2 linked regions of the Longispora fulva genome follow. The protein of the gene in region 2 interacts with the protein of the main gene of each other region in a pairwise test. Links are inferred from orthologs where the notes say so. Each region holds a gene or a part of one and is shown on either strand. Other genes may lie near its edges. The genes, in order: rlmB and IW245_RS31260.

The links.
Region 1: the proteins of IW245_RS31260 (region 2) and rlmB interact in binary tests that used the Escherichia coli proteins (3 or more experiments, as listed by UniProt). The link is inferred for Longispora fulva from one-to-one orthologs.

What each region holds. Positions count from the first base shown.
Region 1 is NZ_JADOUF010000001.1:5,843,038-5,855,974, forward strand. Bases 4,830-7,781 are described here. They hold rlmB (23S rRNA (guanosine(2251)-2'-O)-methyltransferase RlmB), read right to left. Parts: upstream 6,891-7,781; coding sequence 5,769-6,890; downstream 4,830-5,768. Other genes in these bases: IW245_RS26395 (outer membrane protein assembly factor BamB family protein), read right to left, coding at 4,830-5,540; IW245_RS26400 (hypothetical protein), read right to left, coding at 5,527-5,721; cysS (cysteine--tRNA ligase), read right to left, coding at 6,893-7,781. In the rest of the region: IW245_RS26370 (hypothetical protein), read right to left, coding at 1-195; IW245_RS26375 (helix-turn-helix domain-containing protein), read left to right, coding at 397-1,926; IW245_RS26380 (NAD-dependent epimerase/dehydratase family protein), read left to right, coding at 1,923-2,861; IW245_RS26390 (ABC transporter ATP-binding protein), read left to right, coding at 3,116-4,198; more of IW245_RS26395, read right to left, coding at 4,275-4,829; more of cysS, read right to left, coding at 7,782-8,290; IW245_RS26415 (IclR family transcriptional regulator), read left to right, coding at 8,375-9,004; IW245_RS26420 (class II fumarate hydratase), read right to left, coding at 9,229-10,611; IW245_RS26425 (hypothetical protein), read left to right, coding at 10,759-12,291; IW245_RS26430 (DUF4184 family protein), read right to left, coding at 12,341-12,937. UniProt on the Escherichia coli protein: Specifically methylates the ribose of guanosine 2251 in 23S rRNA.
Region 2 is NZ_JADOUF010000001.1:6,798,106-6,807,022, reverse strand. The notes cover bases 680-3,656. They hold IW245_RS31260 (NAD(P)H-hydrate dehydratase), read right to left. Parts: upstream 2,895-3,656; coding sequence 1,464-2,894; downstream 680-1,463. Other genes in these bases: IW245_RS31250 (hypothetical protein), read left to right, coding at 3,486-3,656; IW245_RS31255 (holo-ACP synthase), read right to left, coding at 2,983-3,357; alr (alanine racemase), read right to left, coding at 680-1,459. Also shown: IW245_RS31270 (alpha/beta fold hydrolase), read right to left, coding at 1-267; more of alr, read right to left, coding at 350-679; more of IW245_RS31250, read left to right, coding at 3,657-3,908; IW245_RS31245 (DUF5615 family PIN-like protein), read left to right, coding at 3,905-4,288; glmS (glutamine--fructose-6-phosphate transaminase (isomerizing)), read right to left, coding at 4,471-6,318; glmM (phosphoglucosamine mutase), read right to left, coding at 6,595-7,935; rpsI (30S ribosomal protein S9), read right to left, coding at 8,011-8,508; rplM (50S ribosomal protein L13), read right to left, coding at 8,523-8,917. UniProt on the Escherichia coli protein: Bifunctional enzyme that catalyzes the epimerization of the S- and R-forms of NAD(P)HX and the dehydration of the S-form of NAD(P)HX at the expense of ADP, which is converted to AMP.

The sequences.
Region 1 (12,937 bases), 960 kb from region 2 along the record:
ACGCTGACCGGGCTCGGCGAAATCCCCGGACACGAAGGTGTGCAGCACCATGAGCCGGTCGACCCCGCCGCGATTCATGATCGTTCGACAGCCGACCGGCGCGTCCGGCCCCTTGGAGAACCCGAACTTCCCTTCGTCGTCGACAAAGATCAGCGCGTCGATCTCGTCCGGCCGATAGCTGTCGACGAAACTCACGATCCGCTGACCCAGTTCCACGATCTGCGCTGGTGAAGCCTTGAACATGGCGGCTGCCCTTCGGGAGGATCATTCAGTTTCTTCCGCACACAAGCTCACCAGCTGCCGCATCGGGAAAGAACGGCTCGGCGACGCCAGCGGGAGGGCAACGACTAGGCATCGAGAAGGCGGCGACTGTCCTCGATCCCAGCCCGTTAACCTGTGGAGACACTGTCGAGCGCGGGAGGCGAAGTGGTGTCGCGAGCAGCGGACGCGGTCCCCAACATCGCTCTGTACAACCTGCGGGACGCGGCCGGCCAGACCCAGCAGGACGTCGCCGACGCGCTCAACGCACTGGGTGCCACCATCCAACGCCGTGGAATCGCCGTGTCAGCGAATCAGGTCAGCCGCTGGGAGCGGGGAATCACCCACCCGTCCGGTATCCACAGACAGCTGCTGGCGGAGCACTTCGGCGTGTCCTTGGCAGAGCTCGGGCTCGCCAGGCCGCGGGTCATAGGGGGCGCCGCCGCCGGTACCAGTGAGACCGCATCTTTCGGGTTCGACACACACCTCGCGGAGCACGTAACAGAGCCGCAGGTGGCGCGTAGCCAGTCTGATTGGCGCGCTGTCCGTGCTCGGCTGAACCTCCGCCGCGGGCACATCGCCCGAGCGGCGGCCTTGCTCTATGACCAGGAGTTTCGGCTGGGCAGCACTGGCCTCATCGCGCATCCGTCCTGGTTGCTCGCGGCTCCGAAAGAACTCAACGAGATCCGCATCGGCTACGAAGACCGGGGACAGCCCCCGGTTGATGGCACCGAGGAAGTGAACTCGAGGGCAAGGCCGCTCGTGGGCGTTGGCCGTCGCTATCAGCGCTACAGCCAGGCTGTGCGCGATCTGGACCATCCACGGCTCTTCGAGAACCGCCTGGCATGGCGTCTGCTGGACGTCAACTGGGACCACCCGGTTGCGGCGCTGACTTTCGGCCCCAGCACCTATTTCGAAGGATTCGACGTCGCGGAGTCTCTCGCCCACGAGATGGCCTCCCAGCACGTTGTCGAAGGAAGCGATAATCTCCGGCCCACGAGCTGGCGGGGGCTGCCCTTTCGCCGGGAACTGGCTGATCCCTTCGATCTGTCCCGGCGTCCGACAACGTCATCCACGGACACGCTGACTCTGCGTGTCGACCGGGATGGTGCGACCTTCGTCCTGCACAGTCGGGCCGCCAATCGAGTGGCTATCGCGGGCGGCACGCTGCACATCATGCCGGCGGGAGTCTTCCAGCCGTCGAGCATCGTGCCGACCGCCCAGCACTCGGACTTCGATCTCTGGCGCAACATCATGCGGGAGTACAGCGAGGAGTTTCTGGGCAACGCGGAGCACGGTGGCGACGGACAACCAGCGGACTACGCAGCTGAGCCGCTCTCATCCTTCGCCCAAGCCAGAAACGCGGGCGGAATCCGCGTCTATTGCCTCGGCATCGCCCTCGACGCGCTCACGCTCTGGGGTGAGATCCTGACCGTCGCCGTCTATGACGGACAGGTTTACGACCGCCTCTTCGCCGACATGGTCGACGCGAACGACGAGGGCACCGTAGTCACGACGGGCTCCGCTCATCCCACACCGGCACTCCCTTTCACCCGTCATGTCATCGATGAGCTGCTCAATAGTGGCCGTCTCGCGCCGGCGGCAGCAGGGTGCCTGGAGTTGGCATGGCAACACCGCTCGACGATCCTCGAAAGGAAACGCACGTGAACGTGTTGGTCACTGGAGGGCTCGGGTATCTCGGACGGGCTGTCACCCTTGATCTCCTCGCAGCCGGGCACCAGGTCGCCGTCCTCAGCCGGGCCCGAACCACCCTCACACTCCCTGGCGGCGCGACACTCGTCCACGGCGACGTCCGGGACCGGGGCCGGATGCGTGAGGTCGTGGCCGAGGGCCGGTTCGACGCCGTCTGCCATCTCGCGGCCCTCGCCCACGGCCGAGAGTCCTTCGCCCAGCCACTGGCCTACTTCGACGTCAACGTGGGCGGCACTCTGAACCTGTTGCTCGCCCTGGAGGCGGCGAAGCTCCCAACGAAGCCCCGCTTCGTGTTCGCCTCCACGAACATCGTCTACGGCTCGATCCACTCCGGCGCGCTCACCGAAGACATGGAGCCACACCCCGAAAGCCCGTACGCCGAGTCGAAGCTGGCCGCCGAGCGGCTCGTCGCGGCACAGGGCGCAACCGGTGCCCTCGCCGCTACGAGCCTGCGCCTGTTCAACTTGGCGGGAGCCGTTGACGGAGTCCCGGACACCGACAAAACCAGGATCATTCCGAACGCGCTGCGCGCCGCGTCCGGGGAGTCCGACCGGGTCACCCTCAACGGCAACGGGTCGGCGGTCCGGGACTTCGTGCACGTCCTGGACGTCGCCACGGCGTTCAGGCTGGCGCTGGAAGTGACGAAGCCGGGGCAGCACGGGCTGTACAACATCGGCAGTGGAACCGGGTCGAGCATGGCCGAGGTCGTGCGGGTCACGAAAGAGGTCACGGGCGTGGACTTCACGGTCGAAGAAATGCCGCCAAAACCCGAGCCCCAACTGCTGGTCGGCGACATCAAGAAGGCATCCGCCGGGCTCAACTGGGCCCCGACCAGGTCAGGGCTCCGGCGGATCGTCGAGGACGCCTGGCTCGCGTGGCGCACACGATGATGGACACGAGGGAACCCCGTACCCAAAAGACTGGGTTTGGGGCGATTTGAGCCGCTATCGGGACTCGAACCCGAAACCTTCCCATTACAAGTGGGGTGCGCTACCAATTGCGCCATAGCGGCCTACCGGCTGCAGAGGATCATACCGTCAGCTGTTGGCAACCGGTCTCCCCCGCACCTATGGTGACTGGGCACTGCACTTTCACTCGGATCGTCCGGCACGTTCCTGCCGGTGGAAGGAAGGTTCGTCGCACCATGGCCACAGTCAGTTACAGGTCCGCCACTCGGATCTACCCCGGTACCCCCCGCCCCGCCGTCGACTCCCTGAACCTCGAGATCGGGGACGGCGAGTTCCTGGTCCTCGTGGGCCCCTCGGGTTGCGGCAAGTCGACCAGCCTGCGGATGCTCGCCGGCCTCGAGGATGTCGACAAGGGTGGCATCTTCATCGACGAGCGCGAGGTCACGCACCTCGCCCCGAAGTCCCGCGACATCGCGATGGTCTTCCAGAACTACGCGCTGTACCCGCACATGACGGTGTACGAGAACATGGCGTTCGCCCTCAAGCTCCGTAAGACCTCCAAGGACGAGATCCAGCGGCGGGTCAAGGAGGCGGCGGCGCTCCTGCAGCTCGAGGAGTACCTGGACCGCAAGCCCAAGGCCCTCTCCGGCGGTCAGCGCCAGCGGGTCGCCATGGGCCGGGCCATCGTGCGGGAGCCGCAGGTCTTCCTCATGGATGAGCCGCTGTCGAACCTCGACGCCAAGCTCCGGGTCCAGACCCGCTCGCAGATCGCGGCGCTGCAGAAGAAGCTCGACATCACCACCGTGTACGTGACGCACGACCAGGTCGAGGCCATGACCATGGGCCACCGGGTCGCCGTCATGCTCGACGGCGTCCTCCAGCAGGTGGACACCCCGCGCAACCTGTACGACGCGCCCGCCAACGTGTTCGTCGCCGGCTTCATCGGCTCGCCGGCCATGAACATCAAGACGGTGCGGCTGACCGAGGGCGGGGGCCAGTTCGGCTCGATGATCATCCCGATCAGCCGCGAGCAGGTCGCCAAGGTCAACAACGGGCACGTGACCATCGGCTTCCGCCCCGAGGACGTCGACCTGGTCGGCGCGCACGACGGCGGCCTGCCGGTGCTCGTGGACCTGGTGGAGGAGCTCGGCTCGGACGCCTACGTCTACGGGCACGCCGAGGTCGACGGCAAGCAGGAGCGGTTCACGGTCCGCACGGACGGTCGGAGCGCCCCGCGGCTCGGTGACACGGTGTACGTGAAGACCCGTGGCGCGCACCACCACGTGTTCGACGCCCAGTCCGGGCTGCGGATCGCGTAAGCACGCAACACAGGGGGCGTTCCACGGCCGTGGAACGCCCCCTGCTGGAATTACCTGGGTACGGATAATTGTGCCCCTAGAAGGACCATCCCGTCAGCTTTTCGCTGATTAGCGTGCATACCAGGTACTTGTCGCTGGCCACGCATCGTTCGTCCCCCGCGCCCGGCAGGTTCCCCAGCGAGCGGATCCGGCCGGTCGGCACGTCGGCGACGCCCACCCAGTCGTCCCCCGCGAAGATCCCGCTCACCGCGATCCGGTCCGCCGGGCCTCTGGGGCCGGGCAGGGGCACCCACCGGCCCAGGTCGAGGAGCTTGCGCCCGGTCGTGGCGTCGACCAGCCTGATCCCGTCGGCACGGGGGCCGCCCAGGATCGATCCGACGATGTACAGGCCCTCGGCGGGCGTGGACCAGCGGCGCTCCCCGGTCCGGACGTCCACGGCCACCACCTCCGGGCCGGTCATCTCGCACAGCAACCGGCCGCACGGCATCGCCCACGCGACCGTCGGGGCACTCCACGTCCACAGCTGTTCGAGGGTGTCCGGGTCGTAGGTGGCGTACATCGGGCCCCGGCGCAGCACGAGCGCGTCCGGCGTGGCGAACAGGCCGCCGAACCGCTCCGCGCCGCCCTGATCCCCGCCGACCTCACGGCTGCGGAGCACCGCGCCGGTCTCCAGATCGACGATCCGCAGGGTACTGCCCTCGGTCAGCGCGATCCGCCACGGCGCCACCGGGGTCGACCCGCCGACCAGGGCCGCCCCGCCCTCCGGCTGCGGCCGGCGCCACAGCTCGCGACCCGAGGCCAGGTCGATCCCGACCAGGACGGTGCCCTGGCTGAACAGTCCCTTGTCCTCGCCGAGCCGCGCGAACAGGAAACCCGGGGTGGACCACAGCGCGGCCCCGGTACCGGCGTCGAACACCATCGTCGTGGGAGTCAGGACCGAAGCCCCCTGCGGCCCACCCGGATACCGCTGGACGAGCAGCCACCGGCCCTCCAACAGCAGCGAGCCCACCACGCTGGCGTCGACCTGCACCCGCCACGCCAGCCGGCCATGGTGGGCCAGGTCGTAGCGGGCCAGGTAGGTGGTGGGACCCTCGCGGTACACCCGGAACAGGGTGTCGCCGTCGATCACCAACTGCTGGTCGCTGCGGCCGTGCGACGTGGACGGCACGGAGAACACCTCGTGCAGCGGGGGCTCCCGGACCGTCTCGGCCGCCCCGCAGGCCAGTAGCGTGACGGCCGCGACGCCGAACACCATGGCCCGGCGACGCCACCGCTCCCACAGCGACGCGGTGGCCGGCTCCGGGTCCGTGCCGGTGATCTCGCCCAGGTCAATGAACCCCATAGGTCCAGACTCTCAGACCGCCCACGGAATCGACGCACGCCAGGTAGCCGTCGTTGCCGTACGTCAGCGCGGCGAGCAGCGCGGCCGGCACCGCGCGGCGCACCCGGCGCAGGTCCAGCGGACGGCGCGGCGGGTCCCGGACCGGCTCGTCGGTGATCTCACCGAGGTCGATGAAGCTCATGGCCCCGGGAGATTACCTCCCGGGGCCATGGCCGCGCACTCGTTCGATCAGACGTCCAGCGCCCGCCGGCGCGCGATCTCCGACAGCGTCACGGCCGCGGCGACCGAGGCGTTCAGCGACTCGACCTGACCGGCCATCGGGATGCTGACCAGCAGGTCGCAGGCCTCGCCGACCAGCCGGGACAGGCCGCGGCCCTCAGAGCCGACCACGACGACGATCGGGTCGACGGCCGCCTCGAGGTCGTGCAGGGACACGTCGCCGTCGGCGTCGAGCCCAACGACCATGTAGCCGGCCTCCTGACACGCCTTCAGCGCCCGGGTGAGGTTGGTCACCTGGGCGATCGGCAGCCGGGCCGCCGCGCCGGCGGACGTGCGCCACGCGGTGGCCGTCATGCCGGCGGCGCGCCGCTCGGGCACGATCACGCCGTGCGCGCCGAACGCCGCGGCCGACCGGACGACAGCTCCCAGGTTCCGCGGGTCGGTCACCCCGTCGAGCGCGACGAGCAGCGGGGCGGTCACCGAGTCGCGGGCCGCGCCCAGCAGGTCCTCGAACACCTCGTAGTTGTACGGCGGCACGGCCAGCCCGATGCCCTGGTGCAGCACCCCGCCGGTCATCCGGTCCAGCTCGCGCCGGGTGACCTCCAGGATCGCCAGGCCACGGTCGGCGGCGGTCCGGACGATCTCCGTGATCCGCTCGTCGATGTCGATGCCCTGCGCCACGTACAGCGCGGTGCTCGGCACGTGCGCGCGGAGCGCCTCGACGACCGGGTTACGCCCGACGAGCAGCTCCGGGGCCTCCCGGGGCGTGTTGGCGCGCCGACCCGGGGCGACCCGGGGTCCGGCGGGCCGGGCGGGGCCGGAGGCCTGCCGGATCCGGGTACCGGGCGCGACCTTGCCGCCGCGGGTGGTCTGGATCGAGCCGGGCTGGCCGACCTTGGGCGCGCGGCCCTCGACGGCCGCGGCCTTCTTCTCCTTGTGCTGCTTCCAGGCGGTCTTGCTCGGGACCTGCTCGGTGCCCGAGTAGCCCTTGTGCCAGGGCCGCTCCTCGGCGGGCAGCGTCTTGCCGCGCGGCTTGAGGGTCTGTGCGCCCCGCTTGCCGCCGCTACCGGCCGCCGCGCCCTTCTTCGCCTTGCGCTGAATCGCGCCCTTGCGCTGTGAATTTCCTGCCATCGTCAGCTCCCCAACGTCCAGCGAGGCCCGTTCGGGGTGTCCTCGACAATGATCCCGGCACGCTTCAGCTGGTCACGGACCGCGTCGGCTGCCTGGAAGTCCTTACGGGCGCGGGCGGCGTTGCGCTGCTCGAGCGCCAATGCGACAAGAGAGTCGACTGCCGGCTTGAGCTGCTGGTCGCTGCCGGCCACTCGCCACTGGGAATCCAGTGGGTCGATGCCCAGGATACCGAGCATGGCCCGGACGCTGGCCAGCGCCCGTCGCGCGGCGGCGTGGTGGCCGTCGGCGAGCGCCGAGTTGCCCTGCCGGATCGTCTCGTGCAGGGCCGCGAGCGCCCTCGATGTGTTCAGGTCGTCGTTCATGGCCGCGACGAACTCCGCGCCCAGCTCGCCGGGCTCGACCTCGCCGACCAGCTCGGTGGCCCGGGTGACGAAGCCCTCGATCCGGCGGAAGGCGACGGCGGACTCCTGGATCGCCTCGTCCGTGTAGTCGATCACGGAACGGTAGTGCGGGGAGGCGATGTAGTACCGGATCTCGATCGGGCGCAGGCCCTTGGCGATCAGCGCGTCCAGGTCGATGACGTTGCCCACGGACTTCGACATCTTCTCGCCGCCCAGGTTGAGCAGGGCGTGGTGCACCCAGTGCCGGGCGAAGCCGAAGCCGGCGGCCTTGCTCTGCGCGACCTCGTTCTCGTGGTGCGGGAACTGGATGTCCAGGCCGCCGCCGTGGATGTCGAACTCCTCGCCCAGGTAGCGCCAGGTCATGGCGGAGCACTCGATGTGCCAGCCGGGGCGCCCCCGGCCCCAGGGCGACGGCCAGTAGGCGTCGGCCGGTTCAGTGGGCTTCTCGCCCTTCCAGAGCGCGAAGTCCAGGGGCGAGCGCTTGTCGGACGCGCCACCCTCGGTGGGCATCATCGCGTCGGGCCGCTGCCCGGACAGCTCGCCGTACGGGGCCCACGAGCGCACGTCGAAGTAGACGTTGCCTTCCGCCGCGTACGCGTGGCCGCGCTCGATCAGCTGCTCGATCAGGGCGAACATCTCCGGGATGTGGCCGGTCGCGCGCGGCTCGACGGTGGCGGGGAGCACACCCACAGCGTCGTACATCCGACCGACCAGCAGCTCGTTCGCGTACGCGATCTGCCAGAACGGCACGCCGGCCTCCTGGGCCTTGGCGAGCACCTTGTCGTCGATGTCAGTGATATTGCGGACAAACCGGACCTCATAGCCGAGGTGCAGCAGCCAGCGGCGGAGAACGTCATAGTTGATCGCGGAACGCATGTGACCGATGTGCGGGCCTGCCTGAACCGTGATCCCACACAGGTAGATCCCCACCTTGCCAGGTTCCCGCGGGACAAAGTCCCGCACCGAGCGGGTCGCGGTGTCATGCAGCCTGAGAGTCACCCCAAAAGGGTACCGGAGCCTGCGCTTATCCTCTGCACGTGAGCTGCGCGGGCGACCACGCGGCCAGGGTCCGATGGAGTGACGTTGAGTACAGAGACCGCCCAGACCCTCGACCGGGGACTCCGCCTGCTGAAGCTCGTCGCGGACACCCCCGACGGATTGACCATCACCGAGGCCGCCGAACGCCTCGACGTCGGCCGCGCGGTGATCTACCGACTCGTCGGCCCGCTCACCGCGCACGCCCTGCTCCGCCGCGACCCGGCCGGCCGACTCCGGCTCGGCCTCGGCGTGCTCCAACTCGCCCGCCGGGCCCAGCCCCTGGTCGCCGACGCCGCCCTCGCGCCGCTGCGCCGGCTCGCCGAGGCCGCAGGCGCCACCGCGCACCTGACCGTCGTCGACGGCGGCGAGGCCCTGGCCCTGGTCGTGGTCGAGCCCAGCTGGACCCAGTTCCACGTCGCCTACCGGGCCGGCTCCCGGCACCCCCTCGACCAGGGCGCCGCCGGTCGGGCCATCCTGCGCGCCGAGCCCGGCCTGGTCGGCTCGGTGGGCGAACTCCAGGCAGGCGCGCACGGCCTGGCGGCCCCGGTGCTCGGGGTCCCCGGGCTGGAGGCCAGTGTGGGCGTGGTGGCACTCGGCCCACTCGACGAGGCCTTCGTCGGACCGTTGGTCCTCACTGCCGCCGCCGAACTCACCGTGGCACTCTCAGCGGCCTGACCAGACGGGTACGGCGACACCTCCCCGGGCACGCACCGGTCCGACGGGCACGCGGCGAGCAGGATGACTCCGCGTGACCTTCATGCACTTGGGTGGCCAGAGGTGCCCGAGTGCGTGAAGATCGCGCTCAGGCGGAGTCGGCGGGCCACCCGTGCGCGCATATGATGCACCTGCAATTTATGCACATGCATGATATGTATCGTCGGTTGCCATGGAGCGCGCCGTCAGTGGCCGTGTGGCCGGGCCATCCCCAGCAGGTCCAGCGCCTCGTCCAACTGCGCCTCGGTCAGCGTGCCCTTCGCCACGTGCCCGCGCCCGATCACCACCTCCCGGATGCTCCGCCGGGTCGCCAGGGCCTCCTTCGCGACGGCGGCCCCCTCCGCGTACCCGAGGTAGCGGTTCAACGGGGTGACGATCGCCGGGGAGCCCTCGGCGTACTCGCGCATCCGGTCCACGTTCGCCGCCAGGCCGGCCACGCAGCCGTCGGCGAACAACCGGGACACGTTCGCGAGCAGCCGGATCGACTCCAGCAGGTTGCGGGACAGCACGGGCAGCATCACGTTGAGCTCGAAGTCGCCCTGCGAGCCGGCGAACGCGATCGCCGCGTCGTTGCCGAGCACCTGCGCGGCGACCTGGCGCACCGCCTCGCACAGCACCGGGTTCACCTTCCCCGGCATGATCGAGGAACCCGGCTGCAGGTCCGGGACGTGCAGCTCGCCGAGGCCGGCGCGCGGACCGGAGCCCATCCAGCGCACGTCGTTCGCGATCTTGTAGAGCCCGACGGCGATCGTGCGCAGCTGGCCGGACAGCTCGACCAGCGCGTCGCGCGCGCCCTGCGCCTCGAAGTGGTCCCGCGCCTCGGTCAGCGGCAGCCCGGTCTCCGTGGCCAGCAACGCGATCACCCGGGCAGCGAACCCCGCCGGGGTGTTGATGCCCGTCCCCACCGCCGTACCGCCCAGCGGCAGCTCGCCGACCCGGGGCAGGGTGCCCCAGAGCCGCTCGACGCCATGGCGGACCTGCGCCGCGTACCCGCCGAACTCCTGGCCCAGGGTCACCGGCGTCGCGTCCATCAGATGGGTCCTGCCGGCCTTGACGACGTCGCGCCACTCCTGCGCCTTCGCCCCCAGCACCCCCGCGAGGTGCTCCAGCGCCGGCACCAGGTCGCGCACCACCGCCCGGGTGGCGGCGATGTGCAGGGCCGACGGGAAGACGTCGTTGGAGGACTGGGCGGCGTTCACATGGTCGTTCGGGTGCACCGGCCGGCCCAGCCGCTCGCTGGCCAGGGCGGCGATCACCTCGTTGACGTTCATGTTGGTCGAGGTGCCGGACCCGGTCTGGTACACGTCGATCGGGAACTCGTCCGGGTGCGCGCCCGCCGCGACCTCGTCAGCGGCCTCGGCGATCGCCTTGGCCAGATCCGGGGACAGGTCCGGGTTGGTCCGGGCCGCCGCCGATTTGATCATGGCCAGGGCCTCGACGTGCGCGGGGTCGATCCGCACGCCGGAGATCGGGAAGTTCTCCACGGCCCGCTGGGTCTGCGCACCCCACCGCGCGTCAGCCGGGACCCGGACCTCGCCCATCGTGTCGTGCTCGATGCGGTACTCCATACCTGCCATCCTGCCCCGCCCGCCGCCCGGCCGCCGCCATGATCTCCCGGTTCGCCGGTGGGCTTCGTCGCGACCGGAGGGACAGCGGGGACGCACCCGAGCTGGTAGGTTCCCGCCTCGTCATCCCTCATCTTTCAGGAGCTTCACATGCATCCCAATGCGCGGCGGCTTCTCGCCGGCCTGGGCATCGCCGCGACGGTCGTCGCCGGCGCGAGTCTCCCCGCGTCCGCCGCCCCCGCCGTCGAGGTCAAGGCGAGCGTCGACAGCGTCACGTTGACGCCCGGCCCCGCCGGCCGCCGCGCCGACCTGGTCCTGCGGCCCACCGCCGAGGTCGAGCTGAGCGGCTACGTCATCAAGATCGACACCTCCGGCCTGGCCGGCGTCGCGAGCCTGAAGCTCTCCGACTTCCGCACCGAGTGCGTGGCCGCCGGCACCGTCATCACCTGCACCCGCACCCAGCCCGAGAAGGTGTACGCGTCGGGCATGAGCTGGGAGCTGGGCACCTACACCGCCGATCCCGGCGCGAAGGTCGGCGCGACCGGGCAGGTGACCACCACCATCACCTCGCCCGGCGTCACCGGGAAGCCGGCCACCAGCACGGTCACCATCGCGCAGGGCGTCAACCTCACCGCGAGCCCCAACATCGAACTCGACGGCGTCAAGCCGGGCGAGACGACCAGCGCGGCGTACGGGGTCACGAACAGCGGCGAGACCACCGCGAACGGCGTGGTGCTGCTGCTGATGGGCGACCGCGCCTTCCAGCCGGCGAAGCGGTACTCGAACTGCGCGTACTCCCCGCAGTACACCACCATCGCGGCGTGCACGTTCCCGAACGCGCTCGCGCCCGGTCGCACCTACGCGCTCGCGCAGCCGTACGCGTACAAGCTGCCCGCCGACCTCGAGGCGCCGCGCCTGGTGGCCGCCGAGGTGCAGTGGCTCACGCCCGCCGACTGGGCCGCCCAGCAGTCCAACTACGGCTACGGCGGCCTCACCTCCGGTTCCGGCGACAAGCTCGAACTCGTCGAGAAGCCGAACTCGACCAAGGCCGCTCCGCAGTCCGACACCGACCCGAACGACAACTGGACCAGCTTCATGGTCAAGCTCGGCGGCAACAACACCGTCGACCTCGCCGGGGTGGGCGCCAGCGGCACCGGCAAGGTCGGCGACGTCGTGCGGGTCAAGGTCGGTGCGCGTAACAACGGGCCGGCCACGCGGGAGTTCAACCGGTCCGGCGACTCGATCTTCCGGTTCAAGGTCGTCGTCCCGGCGGGCAGCACCGCGGTCGAGGTGCCGAAGAGCTGCTCCTACAAGGACGCCGACGGCGGGTGGGTCTACGGCGGCAAGCCGGGCGCCAAGGAGTACAGCTGCTACGCCGTCTCCGACATCCTCAAGGCCGGCGAGCAGGAGCTGCAGCAGTTCGGGTTCCGGATCGACCAGGTCAAGGACGATGCCAAGGGCAGCGTCCAGTCGTTCACCTCGGTCTACGAGCAGAGCGACCGGGTCGACGCCAACCCGGCCAACGACAAGGCTGATATCGTGCTCAACCCGACGACCGCGGCCCTCCCGGTCACCGGCACCGCCGCGATCGGCATCGCCGCAGGCGGCGCGACCCTGGTCGGGCTCGGAGCGGTCGGCTTCGTGCTGGCCCGTCGCCGCCGGATCCGGTTCGCCGCGAACTAGCCGACCGGCGAACGCAACGGAAGGGGTCCGCGTCCCGCGGGCCCCTTCCTCATGTCCGTGAGCCGTCGGGAGTACGGACGGCCCACGCTCCGGCCAACAGTCCCAGCCCCGCGGACTCCAGGAGCCGAACCCCGATCACGGCGGTGAACCACGCGGCCGGCAGCAGAAAGCTGACCGCCGCCAGCGTGGCGGTGACGCCCAGCGCCACGCCCCAGAACCGCCCGGCCTCGGCCGGCGCCGGGTCCGGGTCGCCATGCCACGCCCGCAGCAGCCCGCGCCGGCCGATCAGGACCACCAGCCAGGCCGTCGCGAGCGCGCCGAGCACTGTGGAGCCCTGCTGGAGGAACCACCACAGGGGGTACCCTCCCGCCACCTCGACCGTCAGCGGCGACAGCTCCCGGGTCGCCCAGCCGTGCCCGGCGGGATCGTGGGTGAAGCCGTCCCAGAACAGGTGACTCACCGCGCCGAGCAGCGCGGAGGAGGCCGTCACGTACCAGGGGTGGCGGACCCGGCCGAGGACGCCGTAGTCGCGTCCCCAGCCCGGGAGACGCGCCGCGACGGCCGGGGCCGCCCAGCGGATGAGCCGGCAGCCGAGGAGCGTGGCGGGGAGGCACCAGAGGAGTACCCCCCAGACGTTGTGCGCCGA
Region 2 (8,917 bases):
GCCGTGCACGAACAGGAGGGTCGGCTCGCCCTTGCGGGGCTTGTCCGCCTTGCAGATCTCCACGTAGATGTCGACGTCGTCCTCGGTGACGATCGTGCGCTGCTCGTCGAACGGCAGCCGGTCGAACGGCTCGCCGGCGCACGGGTCCTCCGCCACCCGGCGCGTGCGGCGGACCAGGACGCGCTCGGCGGCCACCCCCGCGGCGACACCGGCGGCGGCGACACCGAGGAGCGCGCCGATGACCCCGACCTTGTTCTTCCGGCTCATGCGGGCACCCCGGTGGTCCGGGCGCGGGCGGGCGCCCCACAGGGGACGGCCGGCAGGCGCGGCGCTGCCGGGTCGCGCGGGGTCACCTGTACACCCGGGGGATGCGGCGCTGGCTGCCGAAGTTGGTCAGCACCTCGTAGTTGATCGTGTGCAGGACGTCGGCCCAGTCGTCGGCCGTCGGCTCACCGTCGTCGCCCGGTCCGAACAGGACCGCGATGTCCCCGGCGTGCACGTCGTCGTCGCCACAGTCGAGCACGAACTGGTCCATCGCCACCCGGCCGGCGATCGTGCGCCGGACCCCGCCGAGCTGCACCGGACCGACGTTGGACGCGGCCCGGGGCAACCCGTCGAAATATCCGAGGGGTACCAGCGCCAGCGTCGTCTCCGCCGGCGCGGTGTAGGTCAGGCCGTAGGACACCCCGTGGCCGGCCGGTACCCGCTTGGTGAGCGCGACCCTGGCCCGCACGGTCATCGCGGGGCGCAGGCCGAAGTCCCGGCCGGCGATCGGGGTCAGCCCGTACATCGCGACGCCCAGGCGGACCACGTCGTAGTGCGCGTCCGGCCGGGTCAGGATCGCCGCCGAGTTGGCGATGTGCCGCTGGGTGGGGCGCAGGCCGGCGGTGGCCGCGACGTCCAGTGCCCAGGCGAACCGTTCGAGCTGGGAATCATTCGCCGGGTGCTCGGGTTCATCCGAGCACGCGAAGTGGCTCCACACGCCCACGACCTCGACGAACCCGGTGGCCTCGGCCTTCGCCGCCGCCTCGACCAGCTCCAGCCAGTCGCGGGGCTGCGCGCCGCCCCGGCCCAGCCCGGTGTCGACCTTCAGGTGCAGGCGGGCGGTCCGGCCGACCGTCACGGCCCCGGCGGCCACCTCGGCCAGCTCCGTCAGAGAGGCCGCCGACAGCTCGACGTCGGCGGCGACGGCCTGCTCCCGGGGCTGACCGGGGGCCAGCAGCCAGGCCAGGACCGGGGCCGTGATCCCGGCGTCGCGCAGCTCCAGGGCCTCGGACAGGGTGGCGACGCCCAGCCGGGTCGCGCCGGCCTCCAGGGCCGCGCGGGCCACCGGGACGGCCCCGTGCCCGTACCCGTCGGCCTTCACGACCGCCATGACCTCCGCCGACGTGCCGGAGCACACCCGCGCCACGTTGGCCCGGATCGCGCCCAACTCGATGCTCGCCTCGGCCTGCCACATGCCGTTAACCGTAGCTGAGCACCTCGGCGACCACTTCCCGGAGCGCGCCGGCCACGTCGGACGCCGTCACCGGGCCGCCGCGCGCGGCGTGTTGCCCGGCGAGTCCGTGCACGTACGCCGCGCACACCGCCGCCCATGTCGGCTCCACCCCGCCGGCCAGCAGCGAACCCAGCAGCCCGGCCAGGACGTCGCCCGTACCTGCCGTGGCCAGGGCCCGGGTGCCGGTCGGGTTGACGAACGCCGTGCCGTCCGGGGCCGCGATGACGGTCCGGGGGCCCTTGAGCAGCACCGTGGCGTCCATCGCCTTCGCCAGGCCCCGCGCGGCGGCCACCCGGTCGGGGCCGGGCGGGGCACCGGCCAGCCGCTCGTACTCCCCGTCGTGCGGGGTCAGCACCAGCGGCTCCTCCCGGCCGGCGAGCCAGTCCGGGTGGGTCGAGACCAGGGTCAGCGCGTCGGCGTCGAGGCACATCGGCACCCGCTCCGCGATCGCCGTGCGCAGGTCCGCCTGGGCCGGCGAGTCCAGGCTCAGCCCGGGGCCGACCACCCACGCCTGCACCCGGCCGGCGTCGGACACCCGGTCGGTGACCACGACGTGCGGGTGCCGGTCGCGGACGGCGTGCGCCCCTGCCCCCGCGTACCGGATGTAGCCGGTCGGGCCGGCCGACGCACCGGCGACGGCGAGGACGCCGGCCCCCGGGTACCGCCGCGAACCGGCGGCCACGCCCACCACGCCCCTGGTGTACTTGTCGTCGTAGCTGCGCGACCGGGGCCAGTGGGCGCAGATATCCGCCATGTCCGCGATATTGAGGTCGGTCGGCGGCAGGGTCAGCCCGATGTCCACCACCTCGACCTGCCCCACGTACCGCGCGCCCTCGCCGACCACCAGGCCCGGCTTCAGGCCCCCGAAGGTCACGGTCACGTCCGCGCGCAGCGCCCGGCCGGGCACGTGCCCGGTGTCGGCGTCCACCCCGCTCGGCAGGTCGACGGCCACCACCGGCACGTCCGGCAGCTCCGGCAGCTCGACCCGCAACGGGCCGGACGCGCCGATCCCGACGATCCCGTCCACAACCAGGTCGGGCCGGCCGGGGGAGGTCACCACCCGGCCGCCGGCCGCCCGGAACGCCGCCAGGCCGGCCTCATGCACCCGCACACCCACCACCCCAGCACCGCCAGCGCCCGTCGGCAGCGGGGAGCCCAGCAGCAGCGCCGACACCTGCGCACCCCGCCGGGCCAGCAGCGCGCCGGCGAACAGCGCGTCGCCGCCGTTGTCGCCGGAGCCGACGAGGAGGAGGACCCGCGCCCCGTACACCCGCGGCAGCATCCCGGCGCAGCGGCGGGCGAGGCCGGCGGCGGCCCGGGCCATCAACGGCACCCCGGCGGCCAGCAACGGGGCCTCGGCGGCCCGCACCTCGGCGACCCCCCAGACGCCCCTCACGCCGCACCGCCGCAGCCGGCGGAAACCCCGGGCCGCAGGCCCAGGGCACGGGACCGCCCCGCCCCTGTCGACCCACCACCCCGGCCGGTCACAGCTCCCCTTCCGCGACCACCATCGCCGACGCGATCCCCCCGTCGTGCGACAGGGACAGGTGCCAGCGGGCGACCCCGCGCGCCGTGGCCGCCGCCGCGACGGTCCCCGACACGGTCAGCCAGGGCCGGCCGTCGGGATCGGTGACGATCTCGCAGTCGTGCCACATCAGCCCGCTCGGCGCGCCGAGCGCCTTGGCCACAGCCTCCTTGGCGGCGAACCGGACGGCGAGGGACTCCGGGGCCCGCGGATTGCCGGAGGAGGTGAGCCGCTCGGACTCGGTGAACAGCCGCTCAGCGAGCAGGGGTGTGCGGTGCAGCGCGGCGGTGAACCGCTCGACCAGGACGACGTCTATCCCAACCCCGACAATCATGCCGTTCACCCTATTGCTTCCGCCTCGTCGCGGGAGGGGCCGGTGTGGCCCCCGCGCCATCTGGTGGGACCTTCACTCACGCCGCCCAGGGTGGTCAGCGATGTAGTGAACGCGCTACGGTGTAGTGCATGTCCACGCCTCTCTCTGTGCGTTTTGAGGACCAGCTCCTCACCCGACTGCGCCGCCGCGCCGCCGGCACCCCCGGTGCGAGCGTGTCCGGGCTGGTCCAACGGCTCGTCGACGAGGGGCTCCGGCTCGCCGAACACCCGGGCATCGTGTTCAAGGACGGCCCCAGCGGGCGGCGCGCGGCCCTCGTCGCCGGCCCCGACGTCTGGGAGGTCATCCAGGTCCTCCGCGAGGTCGACGAGCGCGGCCCGGCCGCCGTCACGGCCACCGCGGAGATCCTGTCGCTGCAGCAACCCCAGATCAGAACAGCCATCCGGTACTACGCGGACCACACCGCGGAGATCGACGCGGAGATCGCCCAGGCAGACGCAGAGTCCGCAGCGGCCCAGGCAGCCTGGGAGGCCGAGCAGCGGCTGCTCGCGTGAAGATCCTCCTCGACGAGATGCACTCCCCGGCCGTCGCGCGGGCCCTGCGCGCCCTGCACCACGACGCCATCGCGATCGCCGAGCACCCGGAGCTGCGGTCCCTCCCCGACGACGAGGTGTATCTGTACGCGGTCGCCCACGACCGGTGCATCGTCACGGAGAACGTGAAGGACTTCCGGCGGCTGCACGCGCGGGCCGAGGAGACGGGGGCGCCCAGGACCCGGCTGCTGTACACGAGCAGTCGGACGTTCAAGCGGAGCCGGCGGGACTTCACGCCGTTCATCGAGGCGCTGGTGGCGTGGATCGGGGCGCCGCACGCGGCCGGTTCGGAGGCCTGGCTGAAACCGCCCCGCCCGGCCCCCTCCACCGACCCGGCCTGACCGGCCCAGCACCCCGCCCTGGCCGGGCTGGGAGGCCTCGCGGAAGTGCCGATGCGCGCCGGCCCAGGTGCGCGGCGTAACCGTCTGAAGTTTCTTCGTTCTTGACCTGCCGACCGAACGCCCGGGCCGCACACGACGGGGCCCCGCACACGTCACGCGTGCGGGGCCCCGATCAGCGCGTGCTACTCGACGGTGACCGACTTGGCCAGGTTCCGGGGCTGGTCGACGTCGTGCCCCCGGGTGGCGGCGATCTCGGCGGCGAGGACCTGCATCGGCACCGCGGTCATCAGTGGCGCGAGCAGGGTCGGCGTGGCCGGCACGTAGATCAGGTCGTCGGCGAACTGGGCGACGTCGAGGTCCCCCTCCTCCGCGATGACGATCGTCCGCGCGCCGCGGGCGCGGACCTCCTGGATGTTCGACACGATCTTGTCGCGGAGGATGCTCCGGCCGCGGGGCGACGGCACGACGCAGATCACCGGGGTGCCCTCGTCGATCAGGGCGATCGGGCCGTGCTTGAGTTCGCCGGCCGCGAAGCCCTCGGCGTGGATGTACGCGAGCTCCTTCAGCTTCAGCGCGCCCTCCAGCGCCACCGGGTAGCCCACGTGCCGGCCGATGAACAGCACGGTCGGCGCGGCGGACAGGTCCCGGGCGAGCTGGCGGACCGGGGTCATCTCGCTGAGCAGCCGCGCGACCTTGTCGGGGGTGGCCTGCAGCTCGGCGAGCACGGCCCCGACCTCGTCGGCGTACTTGACCCCGCGGACCTGGGCCAGGTGCAGCCCGACCAGGTAGCACGCGGCGAGCTGGGTGAGGAACGCCTTGGTGGACGCGACGGCCACCTCGGGCCCGCCCCGGGTGTAGAGCACGGCGTCGGACTCGCGCGGGATGGTCGACCCATTTGTGTTGCAGATGGCCAGCACCCGGGCCTTCTGGCCCTTCGCGTGCCGCAGCGCCATGATCGTGTCCATGGTCTCGCCGGACTGGGAGATCACGATCACCAGCGTGGACCGGTCGAGGACGGGGTCGCGGTACCGGAACTCGCTGGCCAGCTCCACCTCGCACGGAATCCGGGTCCAGTGCTCGATCGCGTACTTCGCGACCAGCCCCGTGTTGAACGACGTCCCGCAGGCCACGATGAAGATCTTGTCCACGTCGCGCAGGTCCTGGTCGGTGAGCCGGACCTCGTCGAGCATGATCTCGCCCGAGTCGGTCAGCCGGCCCCGGAGCGTGTCGGCGAGCGCGTGCGGCTGCTCGTCGATCTCCTTGAGCATGAACCAGTCGTAGCCGCCCTTCTCGGCGGCGCTGGCGTCCCAGTCGACGTGGAAGTCGGTGCCCGTGGAGGCCGCACCGTCGAAGTCGGTGATCTCGATCGAGTCGGCCGTGATCGTGACGACCTGGTCCTGGCCCAGCTCGACGGCGTCGCGGGTGTGCTCGATGAACGCCGACACGTCGGAAGCCAGGAAGTTCTCCCCGACGCCCCGGCCGACGACGAGCGGCGAGTTGCGCCGGGCCCCGACGACGACGCCGGGCTCCTCGGCCCGCACCGCGAGCAGCGTGAACGCGCCCTCCAGCCGGGCGACGACGGTCCGCATCGCGTGGGTCAGGTCCGTGGCGCCATCGGCCAGCGCGGCCTGGAGCAGGTGCGCGACGACCTCGGAGTCGGTGTCGGAGGCGAACTCGATCCCGGCGGCGGTCAGCTCGGCGCGCAGGTGGGCGAAGTTCTCGATGATGCCGTTGTGGATGACGGCGACCCGGGCGTCGGTCGACAGGTGCGGGTGCGCGTTGCGGTCGGTGGGCCCGCCGTGGGTGGCCCAGCGGGTGTGCCCGATGCCGGTGGAGCCGGTCAGCTCGACCTCGCCGAGCTCCTTCTCCAGGTTGGCCAGCTTGCCGGCCTTCTTGACGGACCGGAGGACGTCGCCCTCGATGATCGCGACGCCGGCGGAGTCATAACCCCGGTACTCCAGCCGTCGCAGGCCGTCCACCACGATACCCAGGGCCGAACGGCCCCCTACATAACCGACGATGCCACACATGCCCGGAAGCCTAGCCGAGTTTCAAGCAAAATGCATGCTCGAATGGTGCACCTTTGCGCAGAGCATGTGATTGAAATGGAGCCACTCCGGCCACCTCCGCGCCCGAGGATCATCAGATATCCCCATCATTCATCTGCTCATTCGCTAAGGCGGCTGAAACCGTCTGGCGAGACAAAACAGACGCCGCTCCCGGAAGGAGCGACGTCTGAAGGACTATGCGGTTACGAGTGGCACCTGCCCCGGCACCGGCCGGTTCTCGGAGCCCCCGACAGCGGGTCAGACCGGGCTGGACGTCCGCACCAGGGCGGCGATCCGCTCGGCGACCTCGCCGGCCACCTCGGCGCTGGGCGCCTCGACCATGACCCGGACCAGCTGCTCGGTACCCGACGGGCGCAGCAGCACCCGGCCGGACTCGCCCAGCTCGCCCTCCGCCACCGCCACGGCGGCCAGCACGTCCGCGTGCACGGCGGCGGCGGCCCGGTCGGCCACCGGCACGTTGATCAGGACCTGCGGCAGCGGCGTCACGACCGAGGCCAGGTCGGCCAGCGTCCGGCCCGTCGAGGCCATCCTGGCCAGCACCTGCAGCAGGGTCAGCGACCCGTCACCCGTCGTCGCGTACTCCGGCACGATCACGTGTCCGCTCTGCTCGCCGCCGAGGGACAGTCCGCTGTTGCGCAGCTCCTCCAGCACGTACCGGTCGCCGACCTTGGTCTCCAGCAGCGTGATGCCGTGCTCGCGCATCGCGATCCGCAGCCCGAGGTTGCTCATCACTGTCGCGACCAGGGTGTCCTTGACCAGGGTGCCGGCGTCGCGCATCGACAGCGCCATGATCGCCATCAGCTGGTCGCCGTCGACCACGGTGCCGTCCGCGTCCACGGCCAGGCAGCGGTCGGCGTCGCCGTCGAGGCCGACCCCGGCGTGCGCGCCGTGCTCCAGGACGGCGGCCTGCAGGTCCGCCAGGTGCGTCGACCCGCAGTCCTCGTTGATGTTCAGCCCGTCGGGTTCGCCGTGGATGACGATCACCTCGGCACCGGCCCGCCGGTACGCCTCCGGGGCCACCTCGAACGCCGCCCCGTTCGCGCAGTCGATGACGACCTTGAGGCCCTCCAACGACACGGGCACGGACCCGGCCAGGTGCGTGATGTACGCCTCGGCCCCGTCGAGCAGGTCGTGCACCCGCCCCACGTTCGCACCCGTAGGCCGGACCCAGTCCTCCTCGAGGTGCGCCTCGATGGCGTCTTCGAGCTCGTCGGCGAGCTTGTGGCCGCCGGCGGCGAAGAACTTGATCCCGTTGTCCGGCATCGGGTTGTGCGAGGCGGAGATCATCACGCCCAGGTCCGCACGGGTCTGGCCCACCAGGAACGCCACGGCCGGGGTCGGCAGCACGCCGACCCGCACCACGGTCGCACCGGCGCTGGTCAGGCCGGCCACGACGGCGGCCTCCAGCATCTCCCCGCTCGCCCGGGGGTCACGGCCGACGATCGCCACCGGCGGATGGGTCCGGTCCCGTTGGCTCAGGATGTGCGCGGCGGACGCGCCCAGCCGCAGAGCCAGGTCGGGCGTGAGGCTGGCATTGGCCAGACCGCGAACCCCGTCGGTGCCGAACAGCCGTCCCATAGACATCTCCCCTGGTACACAAATGCCACGGCCGGGCAACCTTGGAAAAGGCGGCCCGGCCGTGGTGAGAAAGATTTAGCGCTTCGAGTACTGCGGAGCCTTACGGGCCTTCTTCAGACCGTACTTCTTCGACTCGGTGACGCGGGCGTCACGGGTCAGGAAGCCGGCCTTCTTCAGGGCCGGACGGTCGTCGGGCTCGACCTCGATCAGGGCCCGGGCGATGCCGAGACGCAGCGCGCCGGCCTGACCGGTGATGCCGCCGCCCTTGAGGTTGGCGATCACGTCGAAGCTCTCGAGACGCTCGGTGATCACCAGCGGCTCCTTGACGAGCTGCTGGGAGACCTTGCTCGGGAAGTACTCCTCCAGAGCGCGGCCGTTGCAGGTCACCTTGCCGGTGCCCGGCACCAGGCGGACGCGGACGATCGCCTGCTTGCGGCGGCCCACGGTCTGCACCGGGCGGTCGCCACGCGGGGCGGCCTTCGGCACGGACACGACGGCCTCGGCCACAACGGCCTCAGCGACAACGGCTTCCGGGACAACCGCTTCGAGCACGGTGTCGACGCTCTCGGTCATGCTGCTTCCTTCGGTCACTGCGCGATCTGCTTAATCTCGAAAGGCACGGGCTGCTGCGAGGCGTGCGGGTGCACGTCGCCCGCGTAGACCTTGAGCTTCTTGATCTGCTTCGCACCGAGCTTGTTGTGCGGGAGCATGCCCTTGACGGCGAGCTCGACGGCCCGGTCGGGGCGCTTCGTCAGCAGCTCCTCGTAGGAGGTCTTGCGCAGACCGCCCGGGTAACCCGAGTGGCGGTAGGCGACCTTGGTCGCCCGCTTGTTGCCCGTCAGGGCAACCTTGCCTGCGTTGATGACGATCACGAAGTCGCCGGTGTCGACGTGCGGCGCGAAAGTCGGCTTGTGCTTGCCGCGCAGCAGAGTGGCGGCGTGGGTCGCCAAACGGCCAAGCACGACGTCAGCTGCATCGATGA